2 regions of the Mesorhizobium sp. M1A.F.Ca.IN.022.07.1.1 genome follow, and region 1 is predicted to be linked to the other one. Evidence: riboswitches for the same ligand, from Rfam matches in the RefSeq annotation. Region 1 holds a riboswitch; the other holds the start of a gene.
What was found. Region 1 has a riboswitch for S-adenosylmethionine ahead of EOA75_RS17650 (O-succinylhomoserine sulfhydrylase). Riboswitches for the same ligand answer to the same signal wherever they lie in the genome.
Positions count from the first base shown of each region.

Region 2: it holds a riboswitch for S-adenosylmethionine, as region 1 does, so the genes downstream of both, EOA75_RS08795 (homoserine O-acetyltransferase) here and EOA75_RS17650 (O-succinylhomoserine sulfhydrylase) in region 1, are expected to answer to the same signal.

Region 1 covers NZ_RZST01000149.1:8,301-11,705, forward strand. The annotation lists gene EOA75_RS17645 (ceramide glucosyltransferase) at 1-805, shown strand, start outside; gene EOA75_RS17650 (O-succinylhomoserine sulfhydrylase) at 847-2,037, opposite strand; SAM riboswitch at 2,094-2,171, opposite strand; gene EOA75_RS17655 (2'-deoxycytidine 5'-triphosphate deaminase) at 2,307-3,401, shown strand.
Region 2 covers NZ_RZST01000051.1:18,691-22,095, forward strand. The annotation lists gene EOA75_RS08785 (Stf0 family sulfotransferase) at 1-215, opposite strand, end outside; gene metW (methionine biosynthesis protein MetW) at 164-778, opposite strand; gene EOA75_RS08795 (homoserine O-acetyltransferase) at 867-2,036, opposite strand; SAM riboswitch at 2,127-2,204, opposite strand; gene hisC (histidinol-phosphate transaminase) at 2,341-3,405, shown strand, end outside.

The DNA.
Region 1 (3,405 bases):
TCCCAAGCTAAACAACTGCATCAAGGGCTGGCAGGCGGCGCGGCACGACTGGGTGATCCTCGCCGATTCCAACGTGCTGATGCCCAAGGACTATGTCCAGCATCTGATGGCGGCCTGGGGGCCGGACACCGGCCTCGTCTGCTCGACGCCGATCGGCTCGCGTCCGAACGGTTTCTGGGCCGAGGTCGAATGCGCCTTCCTCAACACGCTGCAGGCGCGCTGGCAATATGCCGGCGAAGCGCTCGGCCTTGGCTTCGCCCAGGGCAAGAGCATGCTGTGGAACAAGCCGATGCTGGATGCAAATGGCGGCATCCAGGCTTTGGCCGCCGAGATCGCCGAGGACGCGGCGGCGACCAAGCTGGTCAACAGCCTTGGCCTTCGGGTCAATCTCGTGGCCGCGCCCTTCGAGCAGCCGCTCGGCCAGCGCACGCTCGCCGAAATCTGGTCGCGCCAGGCGCGCTGGGCGCGGCTGCGCCGCGTCACCTTCCCATTGTTCTTCGCGCCCGAAATCCTGACCGGTGTGGTCGTGCCGCTGCTTCTGGCGCTGATCGCGGCGGCAAGCGCCGGTGTCAGCCTGCCCACGACCGCGCTCTGCGTGCTGGCGATCGCCTATGTGCCCGAATGCATGCTCGCCTGGTCCAAGGGCTGGCATCTGTCGCCGCGCAGCGTCACCGCGATGATCGTGCGCGACGCGATGCTTCCCGCCATCTGGGCGCGCGGCTGGCTTGGCGGGGCCGTCGAATGGCGTGGCAACGCAATGACCATCCGCAACAGCGGGATGACTGAACTCGAAGAGATTGCTTGAGCCGGCTGCGGCTCAAGCGCCCTCTTTGCCGCCGTGGCGGTTCATTCCTTCGCCGCCTTCAGCGCCTGTTCGATGTCGGCGAGCAGGTCGTCGGTATCCTCCAGCCCGACGGAGAGCCTGAGCGTGCCTGGTCCGATGCCGAGCTCGGCGCGGGCCTCGTCAGTGAGGTTTTTGTGCGTCGTCGTCGCCGGATGCGTGATCAGGCTCTTTGCGTCGCCGAGGTTGTTCGAGATCAGCACGATGTCGAGCGCGTTCTGCAAGGCGAAGGCCGCCTGCTTGCCGCCCTTGACGTCGAGGCAGATCAGCGTCGAGCCGCCCGACATCTGCTTCCTGACGATATCCGCCTGGGGATGGTCGGCCCGGCCCGGATAGATGACGCGGGCGATCTCCGGCCGGCCAGCCAGGAAGTCCGCGATCTTGCCGGCGCTTTCGGTCTGGTGGCGCACGCGCAGCGGGAGCGTCTCGAGGCCTTTCAGCAGCGTCCATGCGTTGAATGGGGACAGGCTCGGGCCGGTGTGCCGGAAATAATCGTGCAGGTTCTCGTCGATCCACTTCTTGTCCGACAGGATGACGCCGCCGAGGCAGCGGCCTTGTCCGTCGATGTGCTTGGTCGCCGAGTAGACCACGATATGGGCGCCGAGCTGCAGCGGCTTCTGCTGCAGCGGCGTGGCAAAGACGTTGTCGACGATCACGCGTGCGCCGATCGAATTTGCTAAAGCGGCGACAGCGGCGATATCGACCACTTCCAACGTCGGGTTGGTCGGACTTTCCAGGAAGAACAGCTTGGTGTTCGGCCTGACCGCTTTTTCCCAATTGGCAATGTCGGTGCCGTCGATCAGCGTTGCCTCGATGCCATAGCGCGGCGCCAGCGTCTCGACTACCCAGCGGCAGGAACCGAACAGGGCTCGCGCCGCAACGATGTGATCGCCGGCCTTGACGCTGCAGAGCAGGGCGGCGGACACGGCGGCCATGCCGGAAGCGGTTGCACGTGCGTCTTCCGCGCCTTCCAGCGCGCACATGCGCTTCTCGAACATATCGACGGTCGGGTTGGCGTAGCGCGAATAGATGAAGCCGGGTTCCTCGCCCTTGAAGCGGGCCTCCGCTGCCTGGGCCGTCTCGTAGACATAGCCCTGGGTGAGATACATCGCCTCGGCGGTCTCGCCGAAGCCGGAACGCAGCGTCCCGCCATGCACGAGTGCCGTCTGAGGTTTCCAGTTACGCGTCTTGGTCATCGCCCTGCTTCCAAACACAAAAAAACCGGCCGCGACGTCGCAACCGGTCCATACGGCCTTGCGGCCCGACGGTCCTTTAGCGACTTGTTTAACGTGGCTGCAAGCCGACCGGCCAAATCACCACGGGATAACGACCCTTTAGACCTCGCCCGCGCTTGCGTCAATTGCCGGCTTGATTAAGAGGGTTGTACCAGGCAGCCTCCGCAAAAGTGTCCCGCGGTTTTGCGACAGGAAACTGCGACGACAATGACTTCGCCCGGAGCCAGACATTGCGGCAGACAGGCATTCTTCCGGATCAGGACATCGCGGCGCTCTTCCAGTCGGGCGCGCTGAAGTCGCCGCGCGCGCTCGACACCAACCAGATCCAGCCGGCCAGCCTCGATCTCAGACTTAGCGACAAGGCCTTTCGCGTGCGGGCTTCCTTTCTGCCCGGTCCCGATCATCTGGTGGCCGACAAGCTGGACCGGCTGAAGCTGCATGAGATCAACCTTGCCGAGGGCGCGGTGCTGGAGACGGGCTGCGTCTACATCGTGCCGCTGCAGGAAAGCCTGGCGCTGCCGGCGGAAGTCTCGGCTTCGGCCAACCCGAAGAGCTCGACCGGACGGCTCGACATTTTCACGCGTGTCATGACCGACCGCGGCCATGAGTTCGATAAGATCGCCGCCGGCTATCATGGCCCGCTCTATCTCGAGGTCAGCCCGCGCACCTTCCCGATCGTCGTGCGCGCCGGCTCGCGCCTGTCGCAGATCCGCTTCCGCACCGGCAATGCCGTGCTGTCGGAGAATGAGTTGCGTGACCTCCATCACGCCGAGATGCTGGTTGCGACCGAGCCGCCCAACATCTCCGGCGGCGGCATTGCGCTCTCTATCGATCTCGACGGCGACAAGGACGGCCTGGTCGGCTATCGCGGCAAGCACCACACCGGCCTCGTCGACGTCGACAAGCGCGCCGCTCAGGATGTGGTCGACTTCTGGGAACCGCTCTACAAGAGCGGGGCCGGCGAGCTCGTGCTCGACCCGGACGAGTTCTACATCCTGGTCTCTCGCGAAGCCGTGCACGTGCCGCCGCTCTATGCCGCCGAGATGACGCCTTTCGATCCGCTGGTCGGCGAGTTCCGCGTCCACTATGCCGGCTTTTTCGACCCGGGCTTCGGCCATTCCGCCGCCGGCGGCAGCGGCAGCCGCGCGGTGCTTGAAGTGCGCAGCCACGAGGTGCCGTTCATCCTCGACCACGGCCAGATCGTAGGCCGCCTCGTCTACGAGCATATGCTGAAGCGGCCGCAGGCGCTCTATGGCAGCGAGCTGGGTTCCAACTATCAGGCGCAGGGGCTGAAGCTCTCCAAGCATTTTCGCGCCGCGCGCTGATCGC
Region 2 (3,405 bases), on a different contig from region 1:
CACTCCAGTGGATTGCCCAGCCCGGCGGAAGCCATCAGTCCTGCAAGATGATTGCTGCCGGTACGCGGCGAAGTGCACACAAGAATCCCTGTGCTTATCTCCGACAGAATTTCCGACGGGATTTGAACCACGGCCGGCCGGCGTCGAAAGAGATCGAGCGAGATCATCGTTTCAGCAAGAACACCGCCTGCTGGCCGAAGAAGTTCCAGAACCACCAGGGCATCGACAGGCCGATCTTCTGGCCGTTGGCGTCGAGCGCGGTCGCCTTCTCGACCGTCGCGCCGAGCTCTTCGCACAGATTGACGAAGTCGCGAATGGTGCAGAAGTGGATGTTCGGCGTGTCGTACCAGGAATAGGGCAGGTCCTTGGTGACCGGCATCCTGCCCTTGATCAGCAGCGAGAAGCGCACGCGCCAATGGCCGAAATTGGGGAAGGAGACGATCGCGCGGTTGCCGATCCGAAGCAGCTCGTCGAGCACAAGTTTCGGGTTGCGGGTCGCCTGCAGCGTTTGCGACAGGACGACGAAATCAAAACCTTTGTCGGGGTAGAATTCGAGGTCCTTGTCGGCATCGCCCTGGACGACGGAAAGGCCGCGCGCCACGCATTCGTTGACGCCGCGCTGTGACAGCTCCAGGCCGCGGCCATCAACCTGCTTGGTCGCCTGCAGAACCTCCAGAAGCACGCCATCGCCGGAGCCGACATCGAGCACGCGCGAATGCGGCGGGATGAGATCGGTGACGACTTCGAGGTCGACGCGCTGAGCGCGATTAACGCTCATGGGCACACCTCCGGCCTTTGAGCATTTGCAGCCAATGGGAATCTCGGCGTCTCAGAAGTGCGGCCAGGACACAGAGATCGCGCGCCACTCATAGGCTGAGCCCCCTTGCGCGCGCGGCCGAGGCTATGAAGCCGTTGATGGCCGCGAACAATTCCGGTTCGTCGAGCAGGAAAGCGTCATGGCCGCGATCGGTCTCGATCTCGACGAAGGAGACGGACGCGCCGGCGGCGTTCAGCGCATGCACGATCGAGCGGCTTTCCTCGGTCGGGAACAGCCAGTCGCTTGTGAACGACACGAGGCAGAAGCGTGTCTTGGTGCCGGCGAAGGCATCCGCCAGCCGTCCGCCGTGGTCGGCGGCGAGGTCGAAATAGTCCATAGCGCGGGTCAGATAGAGGTAGGAGTTGGCGTCGAAGCGGTCGACGAAGGTCATGCCTTGATGGCGCAGATAGCTTTCGATCTGGAAATCGGCGTCGAAGCCGAAGGTCAGCGCCTCGCGATCCTGCAGGTTGCGGCCGAACTTGCGGTGCAGCGCTGCTTCCGAGAGGTAAGTGATGTGCGCGGCCATGCGCGCCACGGCGAGGCCCTTTTCCGGCCGCCTGCCGAAATCGAGATATTTGCCGCCGTGCCAGTCCGGATCGGCCATGACGGCCTGCCGCCCGACCTCGTGGAAGGCGATGTTCTGCGAGGAATGGCGGGCGCCGGTGGCGATTGGCAACGCGGAGAAGACGCGTTCCGGGTAGCTTGCGGCCCATTGCAGCACCTGCATGCCGCCCATCGAGCCGCCGAGCACGCAGAACAGCTTCTCGATGCCGAAATGATCGACCAGCATCAGCTGCGCCCGCACCATGTCGCGGATGGTGATGATCGGCAGGTCGAGCCCATAGGGCCTGCCTGTCGCCGGATCGGTCGAGGCCGGGCCGGTGGAGCCGAGGCAGCCGCCGATGACGTTGGCGCAAATGACAAAAAAGCGGCTGGTGTCGATGATCCTGCCGGGGCCGATCAGCACCTCCCACCAGCCCGGCTTGCCGGTCACCGGGTTGGTGCTGGCGACATGCTGGTCGCCGGTCAGCGCGTGGCAGACGAGGATGGCGTTGGAGCGGGCGTCGTTGAGGGCGCCGTAGGTCTGGTAAGCGACCTGGAACGGCGACAGCACGGTGCCCGCATCGAGTTTTAGCGGCTTGTCGGGACCGAACTGCAACACCGGGCTCGACGGTTGGTCGGCCTCGTGGTTGGTCCTTGGAGCGCGCTGAGCGGCCATTGCATTCCCCATCCAGTCGCATCGATCTCGCGATACGGCGTCCGGCCGGCAACGGACAACAAAAAACCGGCCTGCCTTCGCAAAGCCGGTTACAGGTTGCAAACGGCCCTTTAGCGAATTGTTTAACGTGGCTGCAAGCCGACCGGCCAAATCACCACGGGAGATCCGGCTGTTCTTCTAGGGCCAGCGCCGCGCTTCGTCAACGGTCTGCCTACGCGCGAGCGCGCCGGCCCCTCGACATTCGGGGCCACCGCCTGTATTTCCGCTGCGGCCTCGAACCAGGGCCTCTCGACGGATTTGTGACATGAAGCAGGATCAGCCACGTCCGACGCCCCGCGCGGGCATCATGGACATCGAGGCCTATGTGCCGGGAAAAAGTACCGCGCCGGCCGGCGTGACGAAGGTCTACAAGCTGTCGTCCAATGAGAATCCGCTCGGGCCCTCGCCGAAGGCGATCGAGGCCGCCCGGGAGGTGGCTGCCAAATTGGACGTTTATCCCGACGGCTCCGCCCGCCGGCTGCGCGAGGCGATCGCCGATGTGCACGGCCTCAATCCGGCAAACATCGTCTGCTCCAATGGCTCCGACGAGATCCTGGGGCTGCTGGCGCAGACCTATCTCGCGCCGGGAGACGAGGCCGTGTTCACCGAACACGCCTTCATGGTTTACAAGATCTATATCCAAGCCGCCGGCGCCAAGCCGGTGGCGGTCAAGGAGACGGACGAGCGCGCCGACATCGACGCAATCCTCGCCGCGGTGACGCCGGCGACGCGGATCGTGTTCCTCGCCAACCCCAACAATCCGACCGGCACTTATGTGCCGTTCCAGGAGGTGCGCCGGCTGCATGCCGGACTGCCCAAGAGCGTGCTCCTAGTGCTCGACGCGGCCTATGCCGAATATGTGCGGCGCAACGACTATGAAGCCGGCATCGAGCTGGCCGGGAGCTCGGAGAACGTGGTCATGACCCGCACCTTCTCCAAGCTCGGCCTCGGCGGCGCACGCATCGGCTGGATGTACGGACCGGCGCATATCGTCGATGCCATCAACCGGGTGCGCGGGCCCTTCAACGTCAATGCAACCGCGATCGAGGCTGGCATCGCGGCCATCCGCGACCGCGCCCATGTCGAGCGCAGCGTGGCGCATAACGAGAAGTGGCTTGCCTGGGTCAGCGAGGAGCTGACCGGGCTCGGGCTGCGCGTGACGCCCAGCGTCGGCAATTTCCTGCTGATCCACTTCCCCGACAACAAAAAGCATTCGGCAGCGGCCGCGGACGACTATCTCAGCGCGCGCGGCTACATCCTGCGGCGCGTCACCGGCTACGGCTTTCCCAACGCGCTGCGCATGAGCATCGGCATCGAGGAGGCCAATCGC